3 regions of the Paenarthrobacter sp. YIM B13468 genome follow, and region 2 is predicted to be linked to each of the others. Evidence: riboswitches for the same ligand, from Rfam matches in the RefSeq annotation. Region 2 holds a riboswitch; each other region holds the start of a gene.
What was found. Region 2 has a riboswitch for S-adenosylmethionine ahead of ACFX4T_RS18860 (DUF1737 domain-containing protein). Riboswitches for the same ligand answer to the same signal wherever they lie in the genome.
Positions count from the first base shown of each region.

Region 1: it holds a riboswitch for S-adenosylmethionine, as region 2 does, so the genes downstream of both, ACFX4T_RS17475 (hypothetical protein) here and ACFX4T_RS18860 (DUF1737 domain-containing protein) in region 2, are expected to answer to the same signal.
Region 3: it holds a riboswitch for S-adenosylmethionine, as region 2 does, so the genes downstream of both, ACFX4T_RS00800 (aminotransferase class V-fold PLP-dependent enzyme) here and ACFX4T_RS18860 (DUF1737 domain-containing protein) in region 2, are expected to answer to the same signal.

Region 1 covers NZ_JBHZPI010000019.1:16,271-26,210, reverse strand. Annotated here, with positions in the region: gene ACFX4T_RS17495 (amino acid transporter) at 1-333, shown strand, start outside; gene ACFX4T_RS17490 (DUF559 domain-containing protein) at 613-1,455, shown strand; gene ACFX4T_RS17485 (helix-turn-helix domain-containing protein) at 1,549-2,124, opposite strand; gene ACFX4T_RS17480 (sodium:solute symporter) at 2,391-3,932, shown strand; SAM riboswitch class IV at 4,133-4,252, shown strand; gene ACFX4T_RS17475 (hypothetical protein) at 4,268-4,567, shown strand; gene ACFX4T_RS17470 (hypothetical protein) at 4,580-4,774, opposite strand; gene ACFX4T_RS17465 (VIT1/CCC1 transporter family protein) at 5,053-6,216, shown strand; gene ACFX4T_RS17460 (matrixin family metalloprotease) at 6,337-7,173, shown strand; gene ACFX4T_RS17455 (matrixin family metalloprotease) at 7,291-8,205, shown strand; gene ACFX4T_RS17450 (LOG family protein) at 8,224-9,360, opposite strand; gene ACFX4T_RS17445 (gamma-glutamyl-gamma-aminobutyrate hydrolase family protein) at 9,435-9,940, shown strand, end outside.
Region 2 covers NZ_JBHZPI010000021.1:76,132-86,071, reverse strand. Annotated here, with positions in the region: gene ACFX4T_RS18885 (amino acid permease) at 1-1,389, shown strand, start outside; gene ACFX4T_RS18880 (carboxymuconolactone decarboxylase family protein) at 1,640-2,128, opposite strand; gene ACFX4T_RS18875 (PLP-dependent cysteine synthase family protein) at 2,313-3,365, opposite strand; gene ACFX4T_RS18870 (aromatic amino acid ammonia-lyase) at 3,362-4,975, opposite strand; gene ACFX4T_RS18865 (NtaA/DmoA family FMN-dependent monooxygenase) at 4,978-6,306, opposite strand; SAM riboswitch class IV at 6,473-6,584, shown strand; gene ACFX4T_RS18860 (DUF1737 domain-containing protein) at 6,599-6,865, shown strand; gene ACFX4T_RS18855 (rhodanese-like domain-containing protein) at 6,862-7,272, shown strand; gene ACFX4T_RS18850 (O-succinylhomoserine sulfhydrylase) at 7,273-8,481, shown strand; gene ACFX4T_RS18845 (hypothetical protein) at 8,492-9,088, shown strand; gene ACFX4T_RS18840 (glutamate--cysteine ligase) at 9,085-9,940, opposite strand, start outside.
Region 3 covers NZ_JBHZPI010000001.1:175,045-184,984, forward strand. Annotated here, with positions in the region: gene ACFX4T_RS00785 (MFS transporter) at 1-376, shown strand, start outside; gene ACFX4T_RS00790 (metal-dependent transcriptional regulator) at 423-1,136, opposite strand; gene ACFX4T_RS00795 (class I SAM-dependent methyltransferase) at 1,146-1,901, opposite strand; gene ACFX4T_RS00800 (aminotransferase class V-fold PLP-dependent enzyme) at 2,098-3,507, opposite strand; SAM riboswitch class IV at 3,539-3,652, opposite strand; gene hisN (histidinol-phosphatase) at 3,834-4,646, opposite strand; gene rsgA (ribosome small subunit-dependent GTPase A) at 4,701-5,816, opposite strand; gene aroA (3-phosphoshikimate 1-carboxyvinyltransferase) at 5,819-7,207, opposite strand; gene ACFX4T_RS00820 (DoxX family membrane protein) at 7,214-7,729, opposite strand; gene ACFX4T_RS00825 (sigma-70 family RNA polymerase sigma factor) at 7,922-8,734, shown strand; gene rsrA (mycothiol system anti-sigma-R factor) at 8,731-8,991, shown strand; gene ACFX4T_RS00835 (50S ribosomal protein bL37) at 9,107-9,181, opposite strand; gene ACFX4T_RS00840 (PadR family transcriptional regulator) at 9,273-9,887, opposite strand; gene ACFX4T_RS00845 (DUF4097 domain-containing protein) at 9,887-9,940, opposite strand, start outside.

The DNA.
Region 1 (9,940 bases), on a different contig from region 2:
GATTGCGATGCGGTGTTCATCGAGATCATTGTTGAAGACAGCTCAGATTTCGAGCAGGAGCTCCAGGTAGTGGGCAAGAAACGGCATGGCTTCAAGATCCTGGAAGTCCACAGCAACAACGTACCCAACACCCTTGCCGCCGTCTTGCTTCACATCCGCGACGTTACGGGTTTCATGCCACACATCTACTTCCGCTGGACCGAGGGCAACCCGATCTCCAACCTCAGCAGGTTCCTGTTCTTCGGCGAGGGCGAGATCGCGCCGGTCACCCGCGAGGTACTGCGTGAGGCTGAGCCGGACATCACCCGCCGTCCGTGGGTCCACGTGGGCTGATTGCCCCGCGTGGCTTCCCGGCCTGCCGCCGCGCCCCTCCCCGGTTGGTCTCTCGCCCAGCCTCGTTCCTCCCCACTTCGTCCCCTTTTGTCCCAGGCACGCCCCGGGCAAACCCTGGATTTCCAGGCCCCTCGCTTGGGCGGTGGTTTGAGATCCGGGGCAACCGGGGAGGAGCGCGGCGGCTCGGAGCACGAACTGGGAGAGGGCGTCCATCCGGCGTTGCCCACATACGGCAAATTGGTCATTTCACGGGACACGGGAAGCATGTGAACTGGCCCGATGGATGCCCTCCAGTACCTCCAGAAAATCGGCGGAGTTGCCCGAACCAGGCAACTGCTGGCCGCAGGCTACTCGCGCGCGGATCTCGCACGCCTTTCAAGCCAAGGGGCACGACAGCCTCGGCGGGGCGTCTTCATGCTTGGGGAACACAAACCAGAGTTGGCAGCGGCCCTCCGTCACAACGCCCACGTCTCCTGCGCCAGCGCCGCCCCGCCTTATGGGCTGTGGCTACGGAAGACACCCGATCTCCACCATTTGGCCTGCAACCACGGGCACGGTCTCGGCTTCGTCAGACACAGAACCAACAGGTTCGATCCCCATCCCACTCTCCCCATTGCCGCCGTCGAGGACGTCGTGCTGCACGCAATGGCGTGCTTGGAACCACCCGCATCAACGGCAATCGCAACATCGGCGATTCGCTTGCACGGTGTGCCATTGGAACTACTGAAGGAGCAGTTACGGGGAGACAGGTCGCGGCCTGTTCTCGACGCCCTCAATGAGCTGGACCTGAGTGCGGAGTCCATTGTGGAGGTCGATGCACAGCACCTGTTTCGCACTCATGGCATCGCCTTCAACTCCCAAGTAGCGATCCCTGGAATCGGGCGCGTCGACTTTCTCATTGAGGACTTCCTCATCGTGGAAGTGGACGGTTTCGCGTATCACTCAAGCAGGAAATCCCTACGGAATGACCTTGCACGGAATAATGCCTCCATGGTCAACGGATTCTTGGTGCTGAGGTATCCGCCGGAGGTCATCTGGTTTGAACCGGAGCGCGTGCTTGCAGAAATTCGGGCAGTCCTCAGCCTCCCACGCGACGCTCCTCCCCGGTTCGTTACGCAGTGAACCCGGCCAGGCCACGGGATTCCAGGGCCCACTCACCAAATCCGAACGGCAAACGGCGGGCAACTGGGACGGACCGCGGAGCAGCGGGAAGGTCTAGCGGCTCGCTGCGGGCACCAGAACCCAGAGGACCTCGACGGTTTCGTCCGTGGGATTGACCCACGTATGGGGTTCCCTGCCTGGGAAGGAGAGGGTGTCCCCTTCTTCGAGGTCGTACTCCTCGTTGGTCAGGATCAGTTTGATGCGTCCCTTCACCACATGGAGGACGTCAACATCGCAGTCAACGGCGTAGAGCTCGTTTTCACCACGACCCCGCGGTTCGATGGTGGCCTGAAGGATCTGCAGCCGCCGCTCCGATCGGGCTGTTAACAAGCGCTCCACAATGCCCTGGCCACCCAGGGAAATCCGGGGGCCGTCGTCGCGCCTGGTCAGGTGCGTTTCCGGAGCGGCAAACAAGTCTCCTACCGACACGGACAAGACCTGGCAAAGGGTTACAAGTGAAGCGACCGACGGCGAGGTCAGGTCGCGTTCGACACGGCTGAGGAAGCCTTTGGTTAGGCCTGTCGCGTCCGCCACTTGCTCGATGGTGAGCCGCTGCGCCTGGCGGGCTGCGCGGATTCTGGAACCAATCGCAACGGGAACGTTGCTTGGTTCAACGGGGAGAGCCTTCATTCACGAACCTTTCAGGCCTGTCATTGGGCCCTGTCATTGCAGCAATAGTAGCGGGACCGCGGGCCTCCGGAGCCCTTAACAGCCCGAGGATGACCAAAGCCCCTTGACTGTTACTCCCATCACAACATATCCTCATAGGCAACAAGTGTTGTCTGTGAGGCACAACACGATCCCCAATCTCCCATCATCAGCACGGAGACTTCGGCACTTCCCAGGAGTATCGTCGAAACCCCCAAACTCCGTGCACCAGCTCCAAGGAGCCACTCATGGACTCATCGTTCATAAACATCGCCATTGTGGTGGTGTACCTGCTTGCAATGCTTGCATTCGGCTGGTGGGGCAAGTCCCGCACCAAGAACAACAGCGACTTCCTGGTGGCAGGCCGCCGCCTGGGACCCTTCCTTTACACAGGCACCATGGCCGCGGTTGTCCTTGGTGGCGCATCCACGGTCGGCGGCGTCGGCTTGGGCTACAAGTTCGGCATCTCAGGGATGTGGCTGGTAGTCGCAATCGGCTCCGGCGTCCTCCTGCTGAGCTTGCTCTTTGCTGGCACCATCCAGCGCCTGAAGATCTATACGGTTTCCCAAATGCTGAGCCTTCGCTACGGCAGCAAGGCCACGCAGACCTCCGGAATCGTGATGCTCGCCTACACCCTCATGCTCTGTGCCACGTCCACCGGCGCATACGCCACCATCTTCGTAGTCCTCTTCGACTGGGAACGCTGGATGGCGATCGCCGTCGGCGGTGCAATTGTGCTTGTTTACTCGACCATCGGTGGCATGTGGTCCATCACGCTGGCCGACCAGGTCCAGTTCATCATCAAGACCGTAGGCATCTTCTTCCTGATGCTCCCCTTCGTCATGAACGCGGCCGGAGGACTCGATGGTATCCGTGAGCGCGTCGGTGCGAGCTTCTTCCAGATCGACGGCATCGGTGTCCAGACGATCATCACGTACTTCGTCGTTTACACCCTTGGACTCCTGATCGGCCAAGACATCTGGCAGCGCGTCTTCACGGCCAAGACTCCAAAGGTTGCACGCTGGGGTGGAGCGACCGCCGGCGTTTACTGCATCCTTTACGGTGTAGCCGGTGCCTTGATCGGCCTGGCCGCCCGGGTGGCGCTCCCCAACATCGATGTCGCCAACCTCGGCAAGGACGTGGTGTACGCCGAAGTGGCAACGCACATCCTGCCCATCGGCATTGGCGGCCTGGTCATGGCCGCAGCTGTTGCAGCCATGATGTCCACCGCTTCAGGTGCCCTGATCGCCGCCGCCACGGTGGCTCGCGCAGATGTTGTTCCGTTCGTCGCCAGCTGGTTCGGCAAGAGCATCAACACCGACGACACCGAAAACCCTGAGCACGACGTCAAAGCCAACCGCTACTGGGTTCTGGGCCTGGGCATCGTTGCAGTGGTGATCTCCATGGCCGCGCAGGACGTGGTTGTTGCCCTCACCATTGCCTACGACATCCTGGTGGGCGGCCTCCTCGTCGCGATTCTCGGCGGCCTGGTGTGGAAGCGCGGAACCGGTATCGCCGCTGCATGGTCCATGGCAGTGGGCTCTGTATTGACCCTGGCACTGTTGATTCTGTTCGCGATTGGAGTCATTCCGAGCGTCGATGGCGTCTACGCCAACGAACCCATCTACTACGGCCTGGCGGCCTCGTTCGTGGCCTATGTCGTGATCTCCCTCCTCACGCCGCCCACCGAACCCGAAGTCCGGGCCGCCTGGGACAAGCGCGTGGCCGGGGCAGTCTCGGAAGAACTGCCGCTGGAGGCCCACCCGGTCAGCAGCCACAACGCCAGCTAGCTGACGCCCAGCCCCGAGTAATGTTCGACGGCGGCGCCGCCCCTTTCCGGGGCGGCGTCGCCGTTGCATTTGCCGTCCCGCTTCGCGCGCTGCGAGGCCCACTCTGCGCCCCATCCACACCCCTTGGCACGCACACCGGGCCCCACAACAACCCACCCGCAGTTCTTCAGGACAGCACTCCTCCAGTACAGTGGTCCCAGCTTCAAGAGAGGTGGCGCAAAGCTCCGACTGGCCACACACCAACCCCATGTTCACGGGTGGTTCGGATGAGGAAGCGGCCCGCCCCGGACCAGAGACAACCGAGCGGGCAAGAGCACTCCCTAAAGGAGCAGTCCTTGCCGTACCAAGGTGTAGTCAGCCCAACTCAAACGACCCCCACCAAATCCGAGACGCCCACCGTTCCGGTGATTCCCGGCGTCGACCTTGTCCGTGGGACTGTGACCCTGTTCCTGAACGGTGGCCTGACCCGGTTCCGGCACCCTGAAGCGCAGCTGTTGGCGCGTGCTCTTGCCCAGGCTGTGCGTCCATCGCGGTGGTGTGCATCGTCGAGGACTTTGACGGTGACTGTTGCAGCGCTGGGGCGTCCGGCCGGACTGGAGCGGCATTTCACCTTGGATGAGGAGGGCCCTGCCTAGAAGAAAAGAGTCCTAGAATTCTTCGTCTTCTTCCCCGCGGAATTCTTCGGTTTCATCCAGGGGGACAACCCGCTCGTCGTCTTCAGGGACGTCGATTTCCTCCACCCAGGGTTCGTCGACTTCCTGGTCTTCGCTGTAGTCGTAGGCGGGGTCTGACTCGATGGTCTCCCGTTCCGGGTGGTTGGCGTGCGGTTCGGTGGTGTCCATGCTGCAACCTCCGTCTGGTGGGCTGGCAAGCAGCCTGCTGACCGAGTGCGGGGAGGGCCCCCGCCCCTGTCCTTCCATCTGAGCACTGTGCCTGAAGAGGGTCAAGGCAGCGGCCAACATGGACCCAAGGAAAGGCTCGAAGCAGAGGATTGCAGCTTCGCAAATTAAGGCATGCCGAACATTCCAACTAAGGAATACCGGCCAAAAATCCGCGCCAATAAGCGGTACAGTGGGCGTGCAATGGGGCCGCAACTACCCCACCCAGCACAGGAGAAAAAGTGCAGAAGCACCAGGAATCCCACGGTTCGTCGAGCCCCGCTCCGGACCCCGCCCCCGGATCCGGAACACCGCCCCAACCGGTCCCGCCCACGTCCGCGGACATCAGGCGCTGGCGTCAATACCTGGCCGACGAGCGAGCCGAAGCCGCCGTCTACCGGGAACTCGCCCAACGTCGTGACGGCGAAGAACGCCAGATCCTGCTCGCCTTGGCCGAGGCAGAAGGAAGGCATGAGGCACACTGGCTGAAGCTCCTCGGAGAGCACGCTGGAATGCCGAAGGGGGCGTCCACCCGGAGCCAGCTACTTGGCTTCCTGGCCCGGCACTTCGGCTCGGTGTTCGTGCTCGCCCTGGCCCAGCGAGCGGAAGGCCGTTCCCCCTACGGTGCAGAACCTGCCGCGACTCCGGCCATGGTTGCCGACGAACAAATCCACGAAGAAGTTGTCAGGGGCCTGGCCACCCGTGGACGCAACAGGCTCTCCGGTACCTTCCGCGCCGCTGTTTTTGGGGCCAACGACGGCCTGGTGAGCAACCTTTCACTGGTCATGGGCATGGCCGCAACGGGCGTTCCCAGCCCGGTGGTCCTTATGAGCGGTGTTGCCGGATTGCTGGCCGGGGCCCTGTCCATGGGTGCCGGCGAGTACGTTTCGGTCCGCTCGCAACGGGAGTTGCTTAACGCCACGCTGCCCACGCAGGCTACCCTCACAGCGGCCCCTTCTTTGGACATCGAACACAATGAGCTCGTGCTGGTGTACTTGGCCCGCGGCATGACCCGCGAGGCCGCCGAGCACCGCGCCGCCGAGCGCATGGGACTCTTCAGCTGCGACTGCGATCCCAGCCTCTCCTTGCAACCCGAGAAGGAGCAGCCCGCCGATGACCACGAAACAGTCGGCTCTGCCTGGGGCGCTGCGATGTCCAGCTTCTGCTTTTTCGCCTCGGGTGCGATCGTGCCGATCCTTCCGTTTATTTTCGGCATGACGGGTGTGGCGGCACTGACAGTAGCCGGTGTTCTGGTAGGCATCGCGCTCCTGGCGACTGGCGCCGTCGTCGGGCTGTTGTCCGGGACCTCACCGCTGAGCCGTGGCTTCCGGCAGCTGGCGATCGGCCTGGGTGCCGCGGCCGCCACTTATGGGCTTGGCCTCGCGTTCGGAACGTTGATCGTCTAGGCGGTAATGTTGGTTCGTCCTCCGCGCAGCCCCGCGTGACCGGGGCGTAGGGAATGGAGAACCGTGGATTCGGAGCAGCCGCCGTTGCGCGCGCCAAAACACCGTCGTGCGGGCACAATGCTGCGAATTCTTCGCGGCGTCCTCATGGCTGGTGTCGCCGCCGTCGTGGCTGTCCTTGTCAGCGGTTTGCTCCACGGCGATCCGCGAATCATCGGGCTGTTTCCGGGTGTGGCCCTGCCCAATTCGCCCAAAAGCGCGCCGATCCAGCAGACCCCGGCCCGGGCCCTGGACGCGCCGCCTCCAGGAATCGACGAGGCGGACGCCCCGCTGGCATCGCCGCCGCCCCCAGCCAGCGCCAGCGATTCGTACAAGTTCCTGGCAACCAACGACGACGGCACTCCGGTTGGGTACTCACCGTGCCGTCCCCTGCACTACGTCGTGAATGCCGCTACCGCACCGGAGGGTACGGATGCCCTGCTTGCCACCGCAATCGCCAATATCTCCGCGGCATCCGGAATCCAGTTCATCAACGATGGCAGCACCGATGAGTTGCCTACCGCAAAACGCGAACCGTACCAACCGTCCAAGTACGGTGACCGGTGGGCACCCTTGCTGATTTCGTGGACCACGCCCGAGACGGCTCCGGCGCTGGCTGACACCGTCATCGGTACGGGCGGCAGCACCATGTACTCACTCAACAATGGTCCCAAGAGCTACATCACGGGCAGCCTGGAGCTCGACACCCCGCAAGTGGCTGAGCTTCTGGCCGAGGAAGGCGGTTCGGACTACGTGCTGGCAGTCATGCAGCACGAACTGGGGCACGTCATGGGTCTGGATCATGTCGATGATCCGGTTCAGCTGATGTACCCGGAGATCGGCGCTCCTGACGGATTGGCTGCTGGCGACCTGAACGGTCTTCACCTCCTGGCCTCGGCTCCTTGCCGCAAGGACATCTGAAGCAACGCGGCTTCTCATGAATCGCCATGGACTCGCGGCCCCATGGGCTCTATCCTGACGGAAGCGGCCGACGGCGGCGCCCCACCGTCCGAGTGGGCCGTCCCGTGAGGGGGTTCGATGGAACCTTATGGGTCGCCAGAGTGGCCAGACCCCTATCCCCCGCCGCCTTACCAGCAGCACGCCAAGCCGCCGCCCCGGCCCCCCATCAAGCACAGCAGCATCGCGGCCATCCTGTTCCTGTTCGGCGTTCTCGGTTTGGTCTGCGCCGGCGCATATTTCAGCGGCGAGCTGCAACAGTTCTGGTCCGATTCCACGACGCAGAGCCAAGCGCCGCGGCCCGGGCTGGTTCCCTTTGGCCAACGTCAGGATCCGCTGCCCGGCTTCGAGGAAGCCGACGCACCCCTGGGCACGCCGGCGCCGTTGCAGCGGACCAGCACTTCCTACAAATTCCTGGCCGTCAAGGAGGACGGAACTCCCCTGGCATACTCCCCTTGCAGGCCGATCCACTACGTGGTCAACGCAGATCTGGCCCCAACGAGCTGGTATTCCATGGTGGAGGACGCCGTTCGGCAGGCCAGCCTCGCCTCCGGACTGCAGTTCATTTATGACGGTCCGACGTCCGAAATCCCCACGAGCAACAGGGCCGGCTACCAGCCCACCACCTACGGTGACCGCTGGGCGCCTGTGCTGATTGCCTGGACCACGCCGGAGCAGGTGCCGCGGCTGACCGGACAAACAGTGGGCTTGGGCGGAAGTTCCTCCATCGGCCTCAGCAACGGCTATAAGGCCTACGTGACCGGCTCGGTATCGTTGGATGCACCGCAGTTTGCCGGGATCATGGACTCACCCCAGGGCAAGGAAGTGGGCACGGCCGTGATCATGCACGAACTCGGACACGTTCTAGGTTTGGACCATGTGGATGACCCCCGCCAGCTGATGTACGACCAAGCCTCGTGGGTTCGCGAATACGCCGCCGGGGACAAGACGGGCCTTGCCCAGCTCGGCTCGGGTCCCTGCAGCAAAGACTTCTAGCCCGCGCAGCAAGGACTTCTAGCCCGCGGCCACCACTGCGAGCGCGTCCTCCACAGTATCCACCAGGAAAATCCTGTCTGCCATGGGCCTCCCGGCCGCGAGGCTCCGCAGCATCGCCCATGCCGGGTAGGTGTGTTCCCAATGGTCGCGGCCTACCAGGACCATGGGAGTGATGGTTTCGGGGGCTCCGTAATAGTTTTCGCAGGCGTCCTGGAAGATCTCCTGCACGGTTCCGGCAGAACCGGGCAGGAACACGATCCCGCCGTTGCATAGCTCGAGGAGGATCGCTTCCCGGATCGCGTTGGCGAAGTACTTGGCGATGTGGGTGGCGAACAGGTTTGGTGGTTCGTGGCCGTAGAACCAGGTGGGTATGCCCAGCGTCGCTGCGCCTTCTGGGTAACGTTCGACGACGGCGGCTGCTCGCCGCGCCCAAGCCGTCACCGAGGGCCTGAACCCCGGTATGGAAGCCAGCGTTTCCAGCGCTGCGGTGGAATCGGCGTCGGGCAGTCCGCTGAGGTAGGCGCCCATGTTGGCCGCTTCCATCGCGCCGGGGCCACCGCCGGTTGCCACTGTGAATCCGGCTTGCGCCAGCAAGCGACCCAGCCGCGCGGCGTCGGCGAATTCCTTGGTTCCGCGCTGCGCGGCGTGTCCGCCCATGACGCCCACGAGTTTGGTACCTGCCAGGTCACCGTCTTGCAGCAGTTCGTCCAGGGCGTCGCCGATCGCGTGGTCGTGGAGGGCTGCGGCGAGCGTTGCGTCAAGGCTTGCCCGCTTTCCCGGAAGGATGCTCCACTGGTAAATTCTCGCGTCCAGGGTGGCTTCATACTCGGTAGTGGAAATGTCCTCGTAGAGTTCGCTGGCCGTGTAGAGGGTGCCGCGATACGGGTTGAAGGGCACGCCGCGCATCTTGGGAAAGATGAGCGCGCCGCGGCTTCGCAGGCTCTCCTCGATGCCGTCGTCGAAAGTGCATCCCAGGAAGATCGCGCCCTGCGGGTCCATCATTTTCAGTTCGCGCGAACGTCCGCGAAGGTCCAGCGACTGCGCATGCCAGCCGTGCATGGATCCCGCCCCGGAGGTAACCAGTTTGTCGAAATGGACGATGCTTTCGACGTCGAGCGTCCGTGGACTTGGGTTCAAGGCACCGGAGGGATTCATGGCATCAGCGTAGTAGTGCCCAACGGCTTGAGTCCCGTTTACGCGCAAGGCGATGTTCCGTTGCATGATGAAGCATGAAGACTTCAGATGAGGGCGGCGCTGGCGCCCGGCCGCGTATCGGAGTTCCGGTTCGCCTTAGCAGCTCGGACAATCCTGACGCCCGCGTGGGCGAAGCCAACCAACTGTTCACCCTTATTGTGGATTTGCTCCGTGAAGCGGGCGCGCAGCCCGTGTTGCTGACCCCCGTTTCCGCTGATAGCGCCGGGCGTCTGGCCTCCGTCATGAAAACGCTCGACGGCGTGCTGCTGCCCGGTGGCGGGGACCTGGAACCGCGTCTTTATGGCCAGGATCCGGAGGATTCGGTGTATGACGTCAACCCGGAACAGGACCATCTGGACATTGACGTCGCCCGGGCCACGATCGACGCCGGCCTTCCGCTGCTGGGGATTTGCCGCGGCCACCAGTTGTTGAACGTCCTTTACGGCGGGACGTTGATCCAGGACATGGCACCGTCGGCCGTCAACCACAACGGATTGAATCCCGACGATCCCACGGCCAGTGAGTGGGCATGGCATGACGT
Region 2 (9,940 bases):
GGCACCTCGCAGACAGGACTTCGCCGGTCCATGGAGGCCCGGCACCTGGTGATGATTGCCATGGGCGGCGTCATCGGCTCAGGCCTGTTCGTCAGCTCGGGCTACACCATTGCCACCGCGGGCCCCTTGGGCGCCGTTCTCGCGTTCCTTATCGGAGCCGTGGTGGTCTATCTGGTGATGGCATGCCTCGGGGAACTCGCCGTTGCGTTCCCCGTTTCAGGTGCCTTCCACATCTACGCCGCCAGGACCATCGGACCTGCCACCGGCTTCGCCACGGCCTGGCTCTACTGGCTTTGCTGGGCGGTGGCGTTGGGTTCGGAATTCACTGCCGCCGGCCTGCTCATGCAACGTTGGTTCCCTGGCGTCGACGTCTGGATCTGGTGCTTCATCTTCGCCAGCGTCCTGTTCACACTGAATGCCATCTCATCGCGCGTCTTCGGTGAATCAGAGTTCTGGTTCGCGCTCATCAAGGTTGCCGCCGTCGTCGGCCTGATTATCCTGGGCGGCACCGCTTTGATGGGCTTCCACCCGCTCGCCGCAGGCGAATACCCGTCGCTCACCAGCAACTTCAGCACACCCGAAGGGCTGTTCCCCAACGGCTTCACGGGCGTCTTCGTCACCTGCCTGGCAGTCTTCTACGCCTTCTCCGGTTCCGAACTGATCGGTGTCGCCGCCGGCGAAACATCCAATCCGGGCGCCAACATCCCCAAGGCCATGAGGACCACGGTCATCCGTCTCATGATCTTCTTTGTCGGCGCGATTACCGTCATCGCGGCCACCATCCCCTATGAGAAGGTCAGCGTGGACGAGAGCCCGTTCGTCACCGTCTTCTCGATGCTCGGCATTCCGTTCGCCGCCGACATCATGAACTTCGTGATCATTACTGCGCTGTTGTCTGCTGGAAACTGCGGACTCTTCTCCTGCGCCCGCATGCTCTTCTCGCTGGCCGACGAAGGACACGCACCCAAGGCGTTCAGGAAGCTGACCAAGCGTGGGATCCCGATGATTGCCCTGTGCGTGAGCATGCTCGGCGGCCTGGCTTCGCTCATCAGCAGCATTGTTGCACCGGCAACCGTGTACCTGGTGCTCGTCTCGATCGCCGGGTTTGCAACTGTGGGCGTATGGATGTCCATTGTGGCCTCGCATTTCGTGTACAGGCGCACGTTTATCAAGAACGGCGGCGACCTCAGCACGCTCCCGTACAAAGCGCCGCTCTTCCCGCTGGTTCCGATCCTTGCGTTCGCGTTGTGCGTTGTGTCCTTGATCGGCATAGCGTTCGACCCCAACCAGGTGGCGGCCCTGCTGTTCGGCGTTCCGTTTGTGGGGGCGTGCTACGCGTTCTTCTACTTCAAGTACGGACGACGGTCCAAGATTGCCGTGGCTTCCTGACCTTCTTTGCCTGCAGATCAGCCCCTGCGCAACCATTTCGGGTTGCCCAGGGGCTGATGTCGTTTGAAAGCAGGTCAGGACCCCACACGGCCCACCCAAATTCACGACGGCGGCACTCACCCCGGCGTTCAGCGGCCGTGGCTTCCTGACCTTCTTTGCCTGCAGATCAGCCCCTGCGCAACCATTCCGGGTTGCCCAGGGGCTGATGTCGTTTGAAAGCAGGTCAGGACCCCACACGGCCCACCCAAATTCACGACTTCGGCTTGGCCGTCCGGACAGGGTGCTCGCTCAGGATGGACAGCCGGTTGAAGGCGTTGATCCCAATCGCGGCCATGCAGAGGACACTGATTTGCTCGTCGTTGTAGTGTTCCCGGGCCCGCTCGAAGAGTTCGGGGCTCGGCCGTGACGTGCTCATCCGGGTGATCTGCTCAGTAATTTCCATGGCCACCCGCTCAGCCGGCTCAAACAGCGTCACTTCCTTGTAGACAGCTACCAAGGACAGGCGCTGTTCCGTTTCGCCGTACCCCAAGGCGCGGCGATGGTGGAGGTCCAGGCAGAATGCGCAACCGTTGATCTGCGACGCAAGGTAGTTCAGAAGTTCGATGGTCCGTCGCGGTACACCTGTGCGGTCGGCTTCCCCAACCACCTGTTGGGCATAGTGGCTCAGTGTTGCGTAGAGCTCGGGCTGCTGCTTATCCAGATAACCGGCGAGACGTGCTTTTGTTTCCTGTTCAGGCATGCTTGGAGCCTAGCGCAGGACATCACGCCAAACGCCGCGGGATGTGAGAGAGGGACCCCCAAAACGCCGCAGGACGTGACAGAGGGACCCCCAAAACACGGCGGGACGTGAGAGAGGGACCCTCAAAACACCGCGGGACGTGAGAGAGGGACCACCAAAACGCCGCCGGATGTGAGAGAGGATCCTATTCGGTGGCGTCGAGCGCCAGGTGGATACCGTTCTCTGCCAGCCACACCGGGTTGAAAGCCTTGCTCAGGTAGTTCGTTCCGGCGTCGGGCGCTATGGCCACCACCACCGAACCGTGGGGTGCGGCCCGGGCTACCCGCAGGGCAGCGGCCACAGCGAGCCCGGATGATGGACCCAGCGCAAGCCCTTCTTCGTCGAGGAGCCGATGCACCGTGGAGTAGACCTCGTCGTTGGGGATGCGCAGGAAACGGTCAACAATGGAGCGGTCAAAGGCCTTGGGCCATTCAGCCTGGGGCCAGGAGTTACCCACCCCGTCCACCAGGATCTCCCCGGGGTGTCCACCGCTGTAGGCGGAGCCGTAGGGGTCGGCACCCACAACTTCAAGGTGCCCGCCCGGCCGCGATGCTGCAACTTTCTCTTTCAGGAACCGGCCATTGCCGCTGATGGTCCCGCCGGTTCCGATCCCGGCCACGAAATGCGTCACAAGGCCGTGGGTCTGCTCCCAGATCTCCGGTCCGGTGGTTTGGTAGTGCGCCGCGGGATTGGCAGGGTTGTCGAACTGCATGGGCCGCCAAGCACCCGGCGTCTCCGCGGTGATTCGCGCTGCCACAGCTCGGGCGTTCTCCGGCGATTCCGAGGGCGCGCTCCAGTCCGTCAGGACCACGCGCGCACCATAGCTGTGGAGTGCGGCGAGCTTCTCCTGGGAGATGGTGTCGCCGGTAACCACCACGACGGGATGCCCAGTCAGCCGGCCAATGAGTGCCAGCCCGATCCCGGTGTTGCCGGATGTGCTCTCCACAATGGTTGCGCCCGGCTGCAACTCCCCTGAGCGCTCGGCCGCCCGGACCATGCTCAGCGCTGTGCGGTCCTTGATGGATCCGCCGGGGTTCTCGGACTCAAGCTTGATGTGGATGGTGCTGCGCAATCCACGGCCCAGGGCCTCCAATTTCACCAGCGGAGTGTTGCCCACTTTGTCCAGGACGGAGGCATCCAGGCCGTCCGGCAGCCCTGCCGCCGAGTGTGCGCCATGTTTGCGGATTGCAGTACTCATATGGTCCCTTCCCTTTCCGCCATAGGCGGCAATTCCAGCGCCACCACATCACGCAATTCCTCTCGCGCACGCTCCACGAGGTCCGGAGCCGACGGCCGATCCGCCAGCACATCGGCCAGTCGGCCCACGACAGCGCCAGTCCCCTTCCCGAGCGGCTGCGCGGCCCCCGCTTCGAGCAGCAGATACGACGCCGTCAGCGCCTCAATAGCAAGCAATTTCTCCAAAGCCCCCAAGGACTTTTCGAGTTGCTGCAAGGCCAGCGGCGCCAAAGTGGAGTGGTCCTCGACGTCGGCCGAGAGGGTGGGTGCCCCGAGCGTCGCCGGCGCTGCCAGGAACTTCAGTTCGGACAGCAGTCCCGCTGCCGAGTACCAAAGCAGCCCGGGCAACTCCTCCTGGACAAGGGCTGCGGCCGGTCCGGATTCAGAAACGGCATTCGACGACGAAGCCTCCAGGTGCCCGGCGGCAGCCTCCAGATGCCTGGCCCGGATCACCCGCTGTGGCGGATACAGCTTGGCGATGCGCCGTTCGCTGGCAATCCCCACGTGCGCCAACGCAAGCCGCAGGCCCTCAAAGGAAAGAGCCAGTTGCATCGGTTGGAAGTTCCCGCCAGACACCATTTGCCCGGATTCAATATCAACCAAAGGGTTGTCGCCACGTCCGTTGAGCTCCACGTTCAACGCAGCGCCGAGCTGTGAAACCAGGGAACGAAAAGCGCCATGTGTCTGGGGCGCAGCACGGAATGACAAAGCATCCTGCACCGAGACCTCGGGACGAACGTCCTCCAACCAGCCGCCGCGCAAAAGGTAACGAACCGCGGCGGCCGAGTCCTTCTGCCCGTCCACCGCCTTGCCCGCTTGGATAGTCGGCGAAAACGGGCTGAGGTTCCCGCCGCCGTCGTACCTTGCGATGGCCTCAAGCGAGAGGGACAGCGCGACGTCGGCGAGTTCCGCCAGCTGCTGCAGGCGCACCAAGGCGAGGGTGCCGGCGCCTACGGAGTACGCGTTGGCGCTGACCACTGCAAGGGCCTCACCGGGAGCTAGTCGCAGCGGCTGAAGTCCGGCGTCGGCGAGCGCTTTCGCCCCGGGTACCAGGGTGCCGTCCCCATCGATCGCTTCACCTTCACCGATGGCGACGGCGGCGACGGCGGCGAGCTGGGTGAGGTCCGATGAGCCGACTGAGCCTTCGCGGGGGATGGCGGGAAGAACTCCACGGTTGAGTAGTTCGGCATAGAACTGGGCGGTCTCCGGGCGTACACCAGAGCCGCCACGGCTGAATCCGATGAGCCGGGAGAGGATCACGGCGCGGGCGGAGGGCCGGTCCAGATAGCCGCCCACACCACTGTTGTGGTATCTCACTACTTGGATTTGATAGGCAAGGACCGATTTCTCCTCCACAGCCGTATCGCGTCCGGATCCGAGGAGGGTGTTGAGGCCGTAGACTCTCTGACCTGAGGTCGCAGCGCGCTCCAGCACTTCGCGTGAGCGGCCGATCAAAGACAACGCATCGTGGTTGAGTTTCACGTGAAACGCCGGATTCAAGGCAGCCTGCGCCACGCTTGCAGGGTCCACGGGCGATGTGCCGATCACCAGGGTCCTGGGTTCGGAGGACATCGTCAGAAGTCCAGAAGATTCTGGCGGAAGCCACCGTCGCCGTAACTCTTCCTCAGCAGGCCACGGCGTCGCAGTTCGGGGGTGAGCTTGTCCAACACGCCGTGCACAGTCACGGGGTCTACGAAGCCGGAGAAGAGGAAGCCGTCGCCGCCCACGGCCTCGCCGGTTTCTTGAAGATAGTCCGCGATCTCGGTAACCGTGCCGATAATCGAATCGCCGGCACCACCGCTTCGTGCCTGCAGGATCTGGCGCAGGGTAGACCCCGGAGGCGCTGCCTTGGCGAAGTGCTCCAACGTGCCTTGGTTGCTGTTGGTGCTCAATTCAGGCAACGGCGCATCGAGGTCGAACTGCTTGAAGTCGATCACAGAGAGGTAGGAGATCGAGTTGAGCTGGCTGTCGATATCACGCTGTGTAAGCTCGCGGCGCTGCGCACGCAACTCCTCGGCCTCGGCGGATGAACCAACCACCGTGGGCTTCAGCACGAAAAGGACCTTAACGTCGTCGAGGTTCCTGCCCGCCTTCGCAGCCTCGGCACGGATGGAATCCCGGTAAGCCTTCATGCCGTCAACGCCACGCGCCAAGGCGATCGCCACATCTGCATGCCCACCCGCGAACGCTTTGCCCCGAGGAGAAGCACCGGCCTGGACCAGTACGGGCTCCTCCGGCAGAGGCGCCGTGTTTAGTGGACCCCTGACCTTGAAGAAGTCGCCTTGGTGGTTAATCGGATGCACTTTGGTGTGGTCGGCGAACACGCCCGCCTCAACGTCCTCAAGCACGGCGTCGGGTTCCCAGCTGCGCCAAAGCTGCCGGACGACGTCGACGAATTCTTCCGCCTTCTCATACCGAAGGTCGTGTTCAATCTGCTGATCCAAACCGTAATTCTGTGCTGCGAGGTCACTGCCGGAGGTGACAACGTTCCAGCCGAGCTGCCCCTCGGAGAAGTGCTGCAGCGTGGCCAAGAGCCGGGCGGCTGTGAAAGGCGGATAGAACGATGCGCTGACCGTCGGCACAATTCCAAGGTGCTTGGTGGCGGAAAGAAGGTACGGCACCAGGGCCAATGGATCATGCTTGGGCGCAAAGGAGGCGTGTGCCAGCGAGACCTCGGCGGAGCCGCCATAAGTATCAGGAACAGTGAGGGAGTCCTCGATAATGAAAAGGTCAAGGCCGGATTGCTCGAACGCGCGCACAGCGTCTTGATACAGGGCAGGTTTCTTCCAGTCGTAACCCAGGCTGTAGCCGGGAGTTCCCCATCCCTGGACACCGAAACCGTGCCCCACGAACCATCCAAAATGCAGCATGGACTTGAGTGTAGAACTGCCTTGTCCGTTCACCGCGACCTGATTTCTTGCGAAGTTACAGGGGGTCGTACTGCGTCAATTATGCTCCCGGGGCGTCATATTTGGGCTGCTACTCCAGCACCGGCCGGTTACGCAACATGACGAGCACGTAACCGCCTGCAAGTGCGGGCCGCCACCGCGGGATGCTACTTTTTTCTTGAGTAATGAGCACCAGCGCAAAGCCCTGACTTGCTGGTCGGCAACCCTCTCTCCGGCGGGGTGCCTCAGGTGACTACTCGGCGTATCGACACTTCGAACTGCAAGCGTGACTGAGGAGCACCAGCCAATGCCTGAACCCACTGAAGAAAAACTCTCCTACCGCCTGATTACAGGCCCGGATACCCGTGAATTCTGCGAGCGGATCACCACGGCCCTCGCCGACGGCTACGTGCTCCACGGCAGCCCGGCAGCCACGTTCAACGGCACGGATGTCATCGTGGCGCAGGCGGTCGTCCTGCCCGCTGCCATCGCCAACGCAGACGCCGCCGTCGCGAATGCCGTTGACCAGCTGGAGAACGACGACGACGACGAAGCATTCGAGGGACACGCATGAGTTACGCAGGTGACCTGACCCCGCAGGACGCGTGGGCCAAGCTTGAAGAAGGCGCCATCCTGGTGGACGTCCGCACCGAGGCCGAGTGGGCCCACATCGGCATTCCCGACACGAAGGCCACAGAGAATGATCCCCTGTTCATTCAGTGGAACCTTGCCGGTGGCATCCCCAACTCCCGCTTCATCGAGGACTTGCAGCAGCAGGCACCCGAGGGCGAGGGCGTGGAACTCGTTTTCATCTGCCGCTCAGGCCAGCGCTCCATCTCCGCCGCCATCGCCGCGACGCAGGCCGGGTTCACTGCCTACAACGTGCTTGAGGGCTTCGAAGGTGACCCGGACCGCTACGGCGAACGCACCATCAACGGCTGGAAAAACCGCGGCCTGCCAACGAACCTGGGGAACGACTAAGTGACTTTCAATCCCGATGCCGCCAGCTGGAGCCCTGACACACAGGCAGTACGCGGTGGCCTTGACCGTACCAACTTCCAGGAGACGTCCGAACCCGTTTTCCTGAACTCCGGCTTCGTCTACGAATCCGCTGCAGCCGCCGAACGCGCCTTCACCGGCGAGGACGAACGTTTCGTTTACTCCCGCTACGGCAACCCGTCCGTGGCCACGTTCCAGGAGCGGTTGCGGCTGCTCGAAGGAACCGAGGCATGCTTTGCGACGGCGTCCGGCATGTCTGCGGTCTTCACCGCCTTGGGTGCCCTGCTGGCAGCCGGGGACCGCGTGGTTGCAGCCCGTTCCTTGTTCGGCTCCTGCTTCGTGATCCTCAACGAGATCCTGCCGCGCTGGGGTGTCGAGACGGTATTCGTCGATGGTCCCGACCTCGACCAGTGGCGTGCTGCCCTCTCAGAACCGACCACCGCCGTGTTCTTCGAGTCGCCCTCCAACCCCATGCAGGAAATCGTGGACATCGCCGCCGTCAGCGAGCTTGCGCATGCTGCGGGAGCCACCGTCGTCGTCGACAATGTCTTTGCCACTCCGCTGCTGCAGCGTTGCGGCGAGCTGGGCGCGGACGTGATCGTGTACTCCGGTACCAAGCACATCGATGGCCAGGGGCGTGTCCTGGGCGGTGCGATCCTGGGCACCAAGGAATTCATCGATGGCCCGGTCAAGCAGCTGATGCGCCACACCGGTCCGTCGCTCTCCGCGTTCAACGCCTGGGTGTTGACCAAGGGCCTGGAAACCATTGGCTTGCGCGTGAACCACAGTTCGGCCTCCGCTTTGAAAATCGCGGAATGGCTGGAGCAGCAACCCGCCATCAGCTGGGTCAAGTACCCCTTGCTGAAATCGCACCCTCAGTACGAGCTCGCAGCCAAGCAAATGAAGGCCGGCGGTACCGTGCTGACATTCGAGTTGCTGCCCTCGTCCGGGCGGTCCGCCAAGGACGCCGCGTTCGCGCTGCTGGACGGACTGCGCGTCATCGACATTTCCAACAACCTGGGCGACTCCAAGTCCCTCATCACGCACCCGGCCACCACCACCCACCGGGCCATGGGACCGGAGGGGCGTGCGGCAATCGGCCTTTCAGATGGTGTGGTCCGGTTGTCTGTGGGGCTTGAGGACGTAGACGATCTCATCCTGGATCTGGAGAAGGCCCTCAAACAGGTCTAACCTTCATGCCATGAGCGTGAAGCATCCCTATCGCCGTGCCGGAACGGTCATCGTTGCCGGCACGGCGGTGTGGTTGGCAGGGATCTCACCGGTCTCGCGCGTCTACATCACCCCCGGTGCCGCCGAACGTCTTGGTATGCTCGAGGCCGGGCAGCGTGGCTGGGTTATAGGGCAGCACCTCGCTGCTGCTGGAACCGCCGCGGTGCCGGTGGGATTCGCAGCCTTTGCCCGTCGCCTTCCGGGCGGACGGGCAAAGCGGTGGGCTGTTGCAGCCGCGGCCGCCTTGCTCGCAGGTGCCCCGCTCTTTGTATCCAGTTTGTCGCGTCGGGCCTCGGACCTGGAACGCTTTGCCTACGGCCGCGGATCCAATGCGCCATTCCTGGCCTACTCTGGGCTCCACGTTCTTGCCTTGGCGGCGCTGGGCGGAAGCCTCCTGGCATCCCCCGCCAAACGATGGATCGGAGTCACTGCTGCAGCCAGCGCGCCCATCTACGGCGCCATCCTTGTGGCCAAGAAGGACATCCCGCCTTTCGTGTTCTACCTCGTCGAAGGCTTAGCGGGGGCGTACCTGATGACGTGGGAAGAGACTGACTCAGCAGAAGCCTAGGGCCTGCGGACCCTGGTCAGGATGGGCGCCCGCTCCTTGCGCGAGTCTGCGGTGGCGCCGCGAATCGTCGCCTTCACCGCATGCCCAACCACGGCCCCCAAGGCCTCGTTGCTGGGCGGACTCCCCGGCGGATTTTGGGCGTCGCGTTGCCGATTGTTGAAGCGTTCTGCTGCTTCGCGTTGCTCCCGGGCTCCGTTCCCGCGCTCAAGAATGTCCGAGATTCCGGCCTTCACGAGCTCCAGTTCACCTTGGTCATCCAGGACAGGGCTCAGGTAATCCACCAAAGCCCAGACAACGTCCGCTGCCGGTTGGGGACGGAAGTCGCCGAAGTCCAGAAGGTCTCCGCCAAGTCCCGAATTGCTCGCTTGCCAACTTGCCATCCGGAGCAGGGCTGTCGGCACCGAGGCGGGCTCAACGCCGTCGAGCATTTCCAGGGAAGCGGTCTCAACCAATGCCCTCACCAGCACTGCAATCACGGCTGCGTCCTCCGAACGGAGGCAGACGTCAGCCACCCTGACTTCCACGGTGGGATGGTTGCGGGAGATACGGGCGTCGAAGTAGATCATGCCCTCGTCAAGGAGAACTCCTGTGTCCAGGAGGCGCTGGACCATGCGCCGGTAGGCAGTCAACGAGCCAAAAACGGCCGAAGGCCCGGACGTCGGCCATCGGTTCCAGGCCTGGATCCGATAGCTTTCGAAACCCGTAGGCAGCCCACGCCAGTAGGGGGAATTGGCGCTGAGGGCCGTCAAAACAGCAAGTTTGTCGCGGATGTGGTCAAGGACCACCACGCCCTCTTCAGGTGACTCCACGGCGGTGTGCACGTGGAAACCGCAGGTCAGTTGCTCATGGGCC
Region 3 (9,940 bases), on a different contig from region 2:
TCTGAATTACTGGACCCAAGTGTTGCCGGGGCAGATCGTCTTCGGCGTGGGACTTACCACTCTCGTTGCGCCACTCACCGCCGCAATTCTAGGCGCGGTACCGCAAGAGGAGGCAGGGATCAGCTCCGCGGTAAACAATGCCGTGGCACGTATCGCAGGTCTGATCTGCATTGCCTTTGCCGGCCTGATCGTTGGTCCGGTGTTTACACGGGAGGGCTTGTACAACGCCTTGATTGTCACAGCGGCCCTGTTCGTTGTCGGGGGCGTGGCGTCCGCCGTCGGGATCCGTAACCCGCTTACCGAAGCGGCAGTTACCGCTGACAGCGCCCCGGATACCGCGTCCGACGACGGCGGGTCGGCCGACCAGCACAGCTAGCCGATGCACTGTGCATAGTCAACGCGGCACAGTCAGCGCAGCACAGTCAGCGCGCGGGAAGCACGCAGCCTTCGTGGACTTCGGCGCTTTGGACCCAAAGTGCCGCTGTAACTTCGTCCGCGAGATCGAATTCGCGCCGCTGGGGTCCGCTGCCAATCCGGACCACCAAGGCTCCGCCGAATGGTTTGCGCCCCACCACCTCCACAGGAGCATCCAAGGTGATCTCTTCCGACGCGAGATAGCGAAGAAGATCTGGATTTTCGTCGCTGATTCGGGTGATGCGGCCTGAGTGGCCTTCGTCCAACTCGATCATGCGGTACGCGTGAGGGAGTTCCACCGATCCGTCAGCCGAGGGAATCGGGTCGCCGTGAGGATCCCGGAGGGGATGGCCAAGCTTGGCGGCCATGCGCTCGATGAAGGTATCGGACACCGCGTGTTCCAACATCTCAGCTTCATCATGGACTTCGTCCCAGCTGTAACCGAGTTCGTCAACGAGGTAAGTCTCAATCAGGCGGTGCCGCCGGACCATGGACAGCGCCAGTCGCATGCCCTCCGGAGTCAGCCTGATGGCACTGTAGGGTTGGTGGTCCACCAAGCCTTGGTCCTTGAGTTTGCGGACCATTTCAGACACCGAGGAATTGGCAACGCCAAGCCGCAGGGCAAGCTGCGAGGACGTAATGGGTTTGTCCTGCCACTCCGTATAGGAGTAGATGACCTTAACGTAGTCCTCGATCGAGGAGGAGGGCGTACTGGTCTTCACACACCAAGCCTACCGTGGCGGGACGCCGTGGATCTTGCGTGCCCGCCAGGTGGTCGTTAGGTACGGCAACCCAACTAGTTGGCCTGGGGTATGGCCGAGATGATCGTAGAGGTACCACTCCAGGTTTCCCATGACCTTTGCGCGGGTGGCTTCATTTGCGCGGAGGTAGTAGCTGCGCGATTTTGTGAGCTCCATGATGTCCTCCGGTGACACCGCGTCCTCCCAGCTGGTGAGATGGCTCTCCAAGTCCGTGAATTCCGGTCCGATAACTGGCCGGAAACCGGGCTTGTGCACATCTCCGGCGTGCATGATTCGTGACAACCTGTGAACCCAGGGCACGGAAGTGTCCAGCTGGTTCCAAATGAGGCCAAGGACTCCATAGGGACGGAGGATCCGGGCAATCTCTTTGCTGGCTTTCATCGGGTCACACCAATGCCATGCTTGGGCAACGCTGACGACGTCGAATGCTGAGTCCCCCAGCCCCGTGGCCTCGGCTGTACCCTCCAACACCTCAACGCCGGGATAGGACTTTCGAAGTTGCTCCAGCATGTCTGTGGAAGGATCGACGGCGACCACTTGCAGGCCGCGTTCCACGAGCAACGCCGTGAATTTTCCTGTGCCTGCACCAATATCAGCTGCGGATTTCGCTCCAGGAGGAAGAAGCCAATCCACTGAGTCTGTGGGATATCCGGGCCGAACCCGATCGTAGTGTTCGCCGCCGTCCTGGAAGCTCTGGCCCAGTTCGTGGCGTCGCGTGGCATGCAGCTTGGGACCACCCGGCCTGCCAGCGCTGCTGGAAAGAAGGCTGCCGGAAACACTTCCGCCGGAATCCCGAGGGGAACGCACGGCCACGCACTGACTCCTTTACCGCGAACGCCATTTACCCTACGAATTTACCGCACGGGCGACAATGATGATCCCGGCCTGGGCCAAGGCACCGCTGACCAAACTGTGGCAGTGTTTAGTCGATCGTGCAGGGTGCAGCCCCTGCGGTGCCCGGGGTGTTTGGTGCCCATTCCGGATAGGTGCGGTGGTCATTGGCCGGTACCCATCGGCCCTCATCCACTACATAGTCCCAACCGAGACCCGTGCGCTTGAGTTCTTCGATACCAGCGAGCAGTCGTGTGGCATCCTCCAGACGCGAGCCTACGCCGAAGCTGGCTCGCAGAGAGCCCGAAGGGAGGCCGAGCCGCTTGAGGAGGGGATGGGCGCAGAAGCGCCCGTCACGAAGTCCTACGCCGTGTTCGGCGGCGAGGTAGGCGGCGACCAGCCCGGCGTCGAATCCTTCCACGGAGAAGTTGACCACGCCGATGGTGTCCTCGGAGTCGCTGAAGATCCGGTGAACGGTCACGCCGTCGATTGCTTCAAGTCCCTGTACGAGGTATGAGCGGATGGCAGCTTCATGGGCGTGCCAGGCCTCTTGATCCAAGTCGGCGAGCACCTGCGTCGCACGGGCCAGTGTTGCCGCGCCGAGGACGTTGGGGGAGCCGCCCTCATGGCGTGCAGGACCGGAAGCCCAGCTGACCGAGTCCAAGCGGGCTTCACGAACGGCGCCACCGCCAGCAAGGTGGGGAGTGCCGGCGTCAAGCCAGTCAGGACGACCCACAACAACACCGGCGCCGAACGGAGCGTAGAGCTTGTGCCCGGAGAACACGATGTAGTCGACGTCTGCTGCGGCGATGTCGATGCGGCGGTGGGGGGCAAGCTGAGCGGCGTCCACCACAATCCGGGCTCCGTATTCGTGCGCAAGTGCCGCGAGCTCCGCGATCGGCAGGATTTCACCGGTCACGTTCGAGGCCCCCGTGACCGCCAGCAGTGACACGCCGCCTTGGCTGAGTTCCTCGCGGAGCTTGGCCACGGTAGCTGTCAGTGTCGAAGCAGCTACGACACTGCGGTGAGGGACACCCTGCCAGGGGAGGAGATTGGCATGGTGCTCGATGTCCAGGTAAAGGACCTCGCCCGTTGGCTTTCCGTCCAGCTGAGGGAGGCAGCCCGCCAACAGGTTCAGTGAGTCCGTGGTGTTCCGGGTGAAGATCACGGAATCGTCGGGACGGCCACCAACGAACTCCCGGACGATGTCGCGGGAATTCTCGTAGACCGAGGTGCTGATCTGGGAAGCGTAGCCCGCGCCGCGGTGGACACTGGCGTAGTAGGGGAGGATCTCGTTGAGATACGCAGAAACGATTGTCAAGGCTGGAGCGGATGCTCCGTAGTCAAGGTTGGCGTAGCGGACGTGGCCACCCTGGATCAGGGGAGCTTGCAGCTCTGCACCTGTGACGGCGGCCAGGGGCCTGCCTGCAGCGGCTTCGTGCCTTGCTTCTTCGACCACAAGGGACGTCAGATCGGTGGAGTTGAACGTAGCAGTGCTCATGGGACCTCACTCAGGAGGGACCCCCTACGGGGATCCGCGCTTGCCGCATCCGTTCCGGACCGGCCGGGTCGTCACCCGGGGCACCCCACCGCGAATGGAGGGTTGCCGGCCAGCAAACCGGGGTTTAGCGCTGGCACTCGTGACCTGTAAAGAGGTTAGGTCACGCCTCTGGCCTGTTCCAAAGTCGCCCGCTTTGTTAAGCACATTGTTACGAAGGGTCTTCAAACTGGGCTTTGGGCGAAGAAAAGTCGGCGGATGCCCCGAAAAGGAGGCACCCGCCGTCGAAAATTCTGTGCAAAGCCTGTTTGCTTGTTGGTGCTGCTGGGTCAGAGGAGGTCATCCAGGGCAGGGTTGAGCCGCTTGAGGACCTCTGAATGCAGGATGGAGTTGGTGGCCAGGGCGTTGCCGCCGAAGGGGCCGTCCTCGCCTTCCAACGAGGTGAACCGGCCGCCGGCTTCCGTCACAATGGGAACGAGTGCTGCCATATCGTAAAGATTCAACTCTGGCTCGCAGGCGATATCCACAGCCCCCTCGGCAACCAGGCAATAGGACCAGAAGTCGCCGTAGGCGCGCGTGCGCCAGATGTCTTCCGTCAGCCCCAGGAATTCGTCCAGATTGCCGCGTTCCTTCCAACCGGAGAGGCTGGAATATGACATTGAGGCATCCGCCAACCGCGACACGTTTGACACCTTGAGCCGGGTGGCTGAAGCCAGTGAGCGGCCCATATAGGCGCCCATGTCCTTTGCTGCCCACCAACGCTTGCCCAGCGCGGGAGCGCTGACAACCCCAACGACCGGCTCGCCTTCGTCAACGAGTGCAATCAGGGTGGCCCACACGGGAACGCCCCGAACGAAGTTCTTGGTTCCGTCGATGGGGTCGATGATCCAACGCCGGGAGCCGTGGCCGCTGCTGCCGAACTCCTCGCCGAGGACGGCGTCACGGGGGCGGGAACGCGACAATTGGCCACGGATGGCTTCTTCCGCAGCCTTGTCGGCATCCGTCACGGGCGTGAGGTCAGGCTTGGTCTCGATCTGCAGATCCAAGGCCTTGAAGCGGTCCATGGTTTGGGCGTCCACGGAATCCGCCAGCACGTGGGCCAGTCGCAGGTCGTCGTTGTAGCTGGAAACGGGTTGGGTCATGCCACCAAACTATCGTGAAACGTTCCCTGCAGTTGGATCGTGGTGCACCGACACTTAGTTGACGGTACCGAGTTCCTTGGTCTCTTTCGCTTCCAACCGCGGGTCCGCGCCCAGCAGTCGCCGGAGCGAAGACAAGCGGGCCACTCCGGAAGGACCGGCATGTCCCTCGTTCACCCACCCGTCAAGTCCGCAATTAATGGCGCTGGCATCGTGCTTGCAACCGCGGTCGCAAGTTTCGGTGCCAGGTTCCAAATCGGGGAAGGAATGCAGGATGCGGTCGGGGTCCACGTGTGCCAGGCCGAAGGAGCGGATACCGGGTGTATCGATGATCCAGCTACCGGGAGGTGCGTCTGCCAGCTTCAGGGCCAACGCCGACGACGACGTGTGCCGGCCCCGCCCGGTGACGGCGTTGACACCACCGGTAGCACGCTCGGCTCCTGTGAGGGCATTAACCATGGTGGACTTGCCGACGCCCGAATGGCCCAGCATGACAGTCACTTTTCCATCAAGGTGGGCCCGCAATTCGGCAACGGCGCGGCTGTCCAGCCGCGCTGACAGTCCGTCGTCAGAGCGGGCGTCAATGCCGGACGCTTCATCGTCTGCCGTACGGCTGATGATGATGGGAAAGTCCAGGCTGAGATAGTTGGACAACAGCTCGGCAGGGTCCTTGACGTCTGCTTTGGTGACGAGCAGCAGGGGCTCGATACCGGCGTCGTAGGCTGCAACCAAGGCGCGATCGATAAAGCCGGTTCGGGGCTCCGGATTGGCCGCGGCGACCACCACCACAAGTTGGTCTGCGTTGGCCACCACCACTCTTTCGATGGGGTCGGTATCATCAGCGCTGCGCCGGAGCAGCGTCCTGCGCTCCTGTATGCGGACCAGTCGGGCAAGGGTATCCGGCTCTCCCGATACATCGCCCACCAAAGCGACAAAATCGCCGGGAACAACAGGGTTTCGTCGGAGTTCACGCGCGCGTGCAGCGATGATAATGCGTTCATCAGAGGAGTCTTCCCCAACGATGGCGGTGTATCGCCCGCGGTCCACCGTGATGATCCGGCCGATGACCGCGTCATCATGACTGGGGCGGTCCTTGGTGCGGGGCCTTGATCCTTTTTTGTTCGGACGGATCCGGACGTCGGATTCGTCCCAGGAGCTTGCGTCGCGGCCCATGGTCAGTTGCTGGCCTCACTGGTGACGGTTTCATCGTCGCCTGTGCCCTGCTGCAGCATGGCCTCCCACATCTGGGGAAATTCGGGCATCGTCTTGGACGTGGTGGCGATATCCTCCACCTGAACGCCCTGAACGGCGAGCCCCAAGATAGCGCCCGCTGTAGCCATGCGGTGGTCGGCGTAGCTGTGGACGACGCCTGGATGCAGGGTGGCAGGGCGGATAATCAGGCCGTCAGCTGTTTCTTCCGCGTCTCCGCCGAGCCGATTGATTTCAGCGGCCAGCGCGGCGAGTCGATCGGTTTCGTGGCCACGAAGGTGCGCGATGCCGGTCAGCCGTGAAGGACCTGTAGCCAGTGCGCACAGCGCAGCGACCGTGGGCGCGAGCTCACTGGTTTCGTCGAAGTCGGCGCCTCGGATTTCCGGGCCACCCTTCACCGTGAGCGTACCGTTTTCGAGCGTCACGGTGGCACCCATCTCAACCAGGATGGTACGCCACAGGTCACCCACCTGGGTGGTTTCGGTGGGCCAGTTGGGGATCCGGACGGTACCGTGGGTTGCGAGGGCTGCGGCAAGGAACGGGCCGGCGTTGGAAAGGTCCTGTTCGATCCGCTGATCGAAGGCATGAATGGGGCCAGGCGCCACTCGCCAGTGGTTGGGCACCGAATCGTCCACCTTGACGCCGACTCCACGAAGGACGGCCACGGTCATATTGATGTGGTCCAGGCTGGGAACCGGCTTGCCGACGTGTTCCAGATGAAGGCCTTCGGTGAACCGGGCGCCCACCAGCAGCAAGGCCGAGACGAACTGGGACGATGCGCTGGCATCGATCACCAGGTGGCCACCCCGAACCTCGCCAGTGCCATCCACCGAGAAGGGAAGGGCCGACGGCGTCCTGCCGCCTTCGGTGGCGACAGGAACTCCGAGAGCGAGCAGTGCTTCGATGATGGTCCCCATGGGCCGCTTCCGGGCATGGGGATCGCCGTCGAACATGGTTGGACCATTGCGTAGCGCAGCTAAAGGTGGAACGAAGCGCATGACCGTACCGGCAAGGCCGCAATCGATGGAAGTCGCCGCACCCGAAGCTGAAGGATCCATGGGCGTGATCTCAAGGTCCGGTCCATAATCGCCGTCGCCGGGTACCTCGGTAACGGTGGCGCCCAGTTGCCTGAGCGCCTGAATCATCAGCACGGAATCGCGGGAATGAAGGGGGGCTCGCAGCCGGGAAGGGCCGTCGGCCAATGCTGCAAGGACCAGGAAACGGTTGGTGAGCGATTTTGAGCCCGGCACCGTCACTGTGGCATCCACTGGCTTGGTGGCGTACGGAGCCGCCCAAAGGGGCAGGGTGTCGACTGAGTGTGTTGGACCCGTGTTTGATGCGGTGGTACCTGTCATGCTTCCTTATGCTCCAACTGCGTTGTCAACGGCCTTGCGTACTGCTTTGTCTGCCCGCTTGAGCTGCTTGCCCGTGACCTTCCTGGCGTCGGCAGCCAGGTGTTCGGCCCGCCATGCGAGGCTGGGGCGGCCTTCAGTATCGACAGAGGCCAACAAAACGCCGCCGGTAAGGGAAATGTTCTTCAGGAGTTGGGCCCGGCGTGCGCTCCGGCCGTCCTTGGTGCTGATGTCGGCTGAGCGCCACTCCACGTAGGAGTTCAGTGCCGACGTCAATGCCAGAACCGTTGCCGCGAAGCGGGAGAACTTGCCGAGGCCGAGCAGGGCGCCTGCACCCAGTTGTGCGCCGCCGATAACGCGGGCAAGGACCTTCTCATCTGTCGGGAAGGGCAGTGACTCCGATGCACGGCGAAGGACCGGCGACAGTTGCTTCGCAGTGTCGTCCGCGTTCTTGAGCTTGTCCAGACCTGCAATGACGAAGCTGGACGCGAGCATCGGCCGCGCGAGAAAACGGATAACAGACATGTCTTGCCTCCTGGATGGCTTGCCACGATATTCATGACGATATTCAATACGTGCTGTGTTCAAGGGGTGCAGTCTGCTCTAGTCTTGCATCTTTGCGGAATATTTACCCAGCGGCTGCCGTTGTGAACAAGAGGAACGGTGAAGACCGGGCCGCGGCAAGGCGTTGCCGCTTCGCTGAACGGAGTTGGTTTTTTGACCTTGGTTAGGGACCGTGTGGGTCTCCTGGAGCCCGGGTATCCTGCGCAGCCGGATTCCCGGAAGCTGACAGTAGACTTGGCAACGATGAGCACCATTGAACCGGCCGCAGCGGCCATGTACGAAGCAGCCGATCCGTCCGCGGAGGACGGCGCAGCAGACGCATCGGCACCGGCCGACGTCGATCTCGCCACGGAAACTCCCGAACAGCGGCGGGAGCGCTTCGAGCGCGACGCCATGCAGTACGTGGACCAGCTGTATTCAGCGGCAATGAGGATGGCGCGGAATCCCTCCGATGCCGAAGACCTCGTCCAAGAGGCTTACACCAAGGCGTTTTCGGCTTTCCACCAGTACAAGCCGGGGACCAACCTCAAGGCCTGGCTATACCGGATCCTGACGAATACCTACATCAACCTCTATCGGAAGCGGCAGCGCGAACCGCTGCAGTCCAACTCGGACACGATTGAGGATTGGCAGTTGGCAAAAGCTGAGTCGCACACCTCGTCCGGGTTGCGATCCGCAGAGGCTGAAGCCTTGGACCACCTGCCCGATTCCGACGTCAAGAGCGCGTTGCAGGCCATTCCGGAGGAATTCCGGTTGGCTGTGTACTTCGCCGACGTCGAGGGATATGCCTACAAGCAGATTTCCGAAATCATGAACACCCCGATCGGCACAGTCATGTCGCGGTTGCACCGCGGCCGCAAGATGCTGAGGGACATGCTGGCGGATTACGCCGCAGAACGGGGCTTCAAGGCCCACACCGAAGACCAGGCTGCGGCCGGGAGCAACAATCAGGAGAAAGAGCAATGAGCGACTGCCAGGGATTGGGCGATTGCGACGATACACGGATGCAGCGGATCTATGAGTACCTCGACGGCGCATTGACGCGCGAGGACCTCACAGAGATCAAGCAGCACTTGGACACCTGCGAGGAATGTGCTGAGCAGTATGACCTTGAGTGCCTGATCCGCACCATGGTCAAGCGCTCGTGCACGGAGTCCGCGCCGGAGAACCTCAAGAACTCAATACTTGACCGGATCCACTCCATCAAGCCGGTGGAGGCCTGATCCAACGCCGCTGTTCCAGCAATGGGGCCAGGTAAAGCGCCCAAACGCCAAGGGCCCCGGAAACCGTATGGTTTCCGGGGCCCTTGCTGTTAAGCCTTGACGCTAAGCCGATGGCTTAGGTGTTGGGACGCTTGCCGTGGTTCGCGCCGCCGCGCTTACGGTCACGACGCTTACGTGCACGCTTGCTCATAGCTGGCCTCCTTCGATGATTGATACTCAATAGAGCTGCCCTCCAGTTTCGCACATCCGGGCGTTCGCTCGCGAACCGGGTTGGACGACTGTCAGCTCCGCAGCGAATTCCTGATTGAGATGCGGGCTTGGTCCAACACTGCGCGCACTGTCTCAAGGGTTACGGGATTCAGCGGGTGCGAGGCGCTGTGTTGACGCAACTCCACGCGGATGTCATCGCGGAATGATTGGACCAGGAGCTCGGCCTCTTTGAGCATTCGGTCACCCTCAGGGGAAAAGCCCGCCGTCCTGCTTTGGAAGGTGGCGGCCGTCGCAGTGCTGCGCGCGGCCTCAGCCGTAGCGGCGAGATCCGCCTTCAGGCCACGCATGTTGGTTCTAATGTCTTCCCGAAGGTTGTCGGCCAGTCGACGCACGGAGGCTGAGATATTATCCTCGACGTCGGCAAGCTCCTGCCGCCGTCGGTTCAACTCCGCCAGTCCTGTTTCGGTGATGAAGTACTTGGTGCGGCGGCCCTCGGTCTCTGTAGCTACAAGGCCTTCCTCCTCCAGTTTCCCAAGACGAGGATAGATCGTCCCGGCGCTGGGGGAGTAGGTGCCGCCGAACCGGTCACCCAGGGCCTTGATCAGCTCGTATCCGTGCTTGGGTCCTGACTCAAGCAGCGCCAGAAGGTACAAGCGCAGGGCGCCATGCGCAAAAACAGGAGGCATCAGAGACCCGCCTCCCCAGGCACCGGGTGGTCATTTCCCGAGGCTGGCGCTGT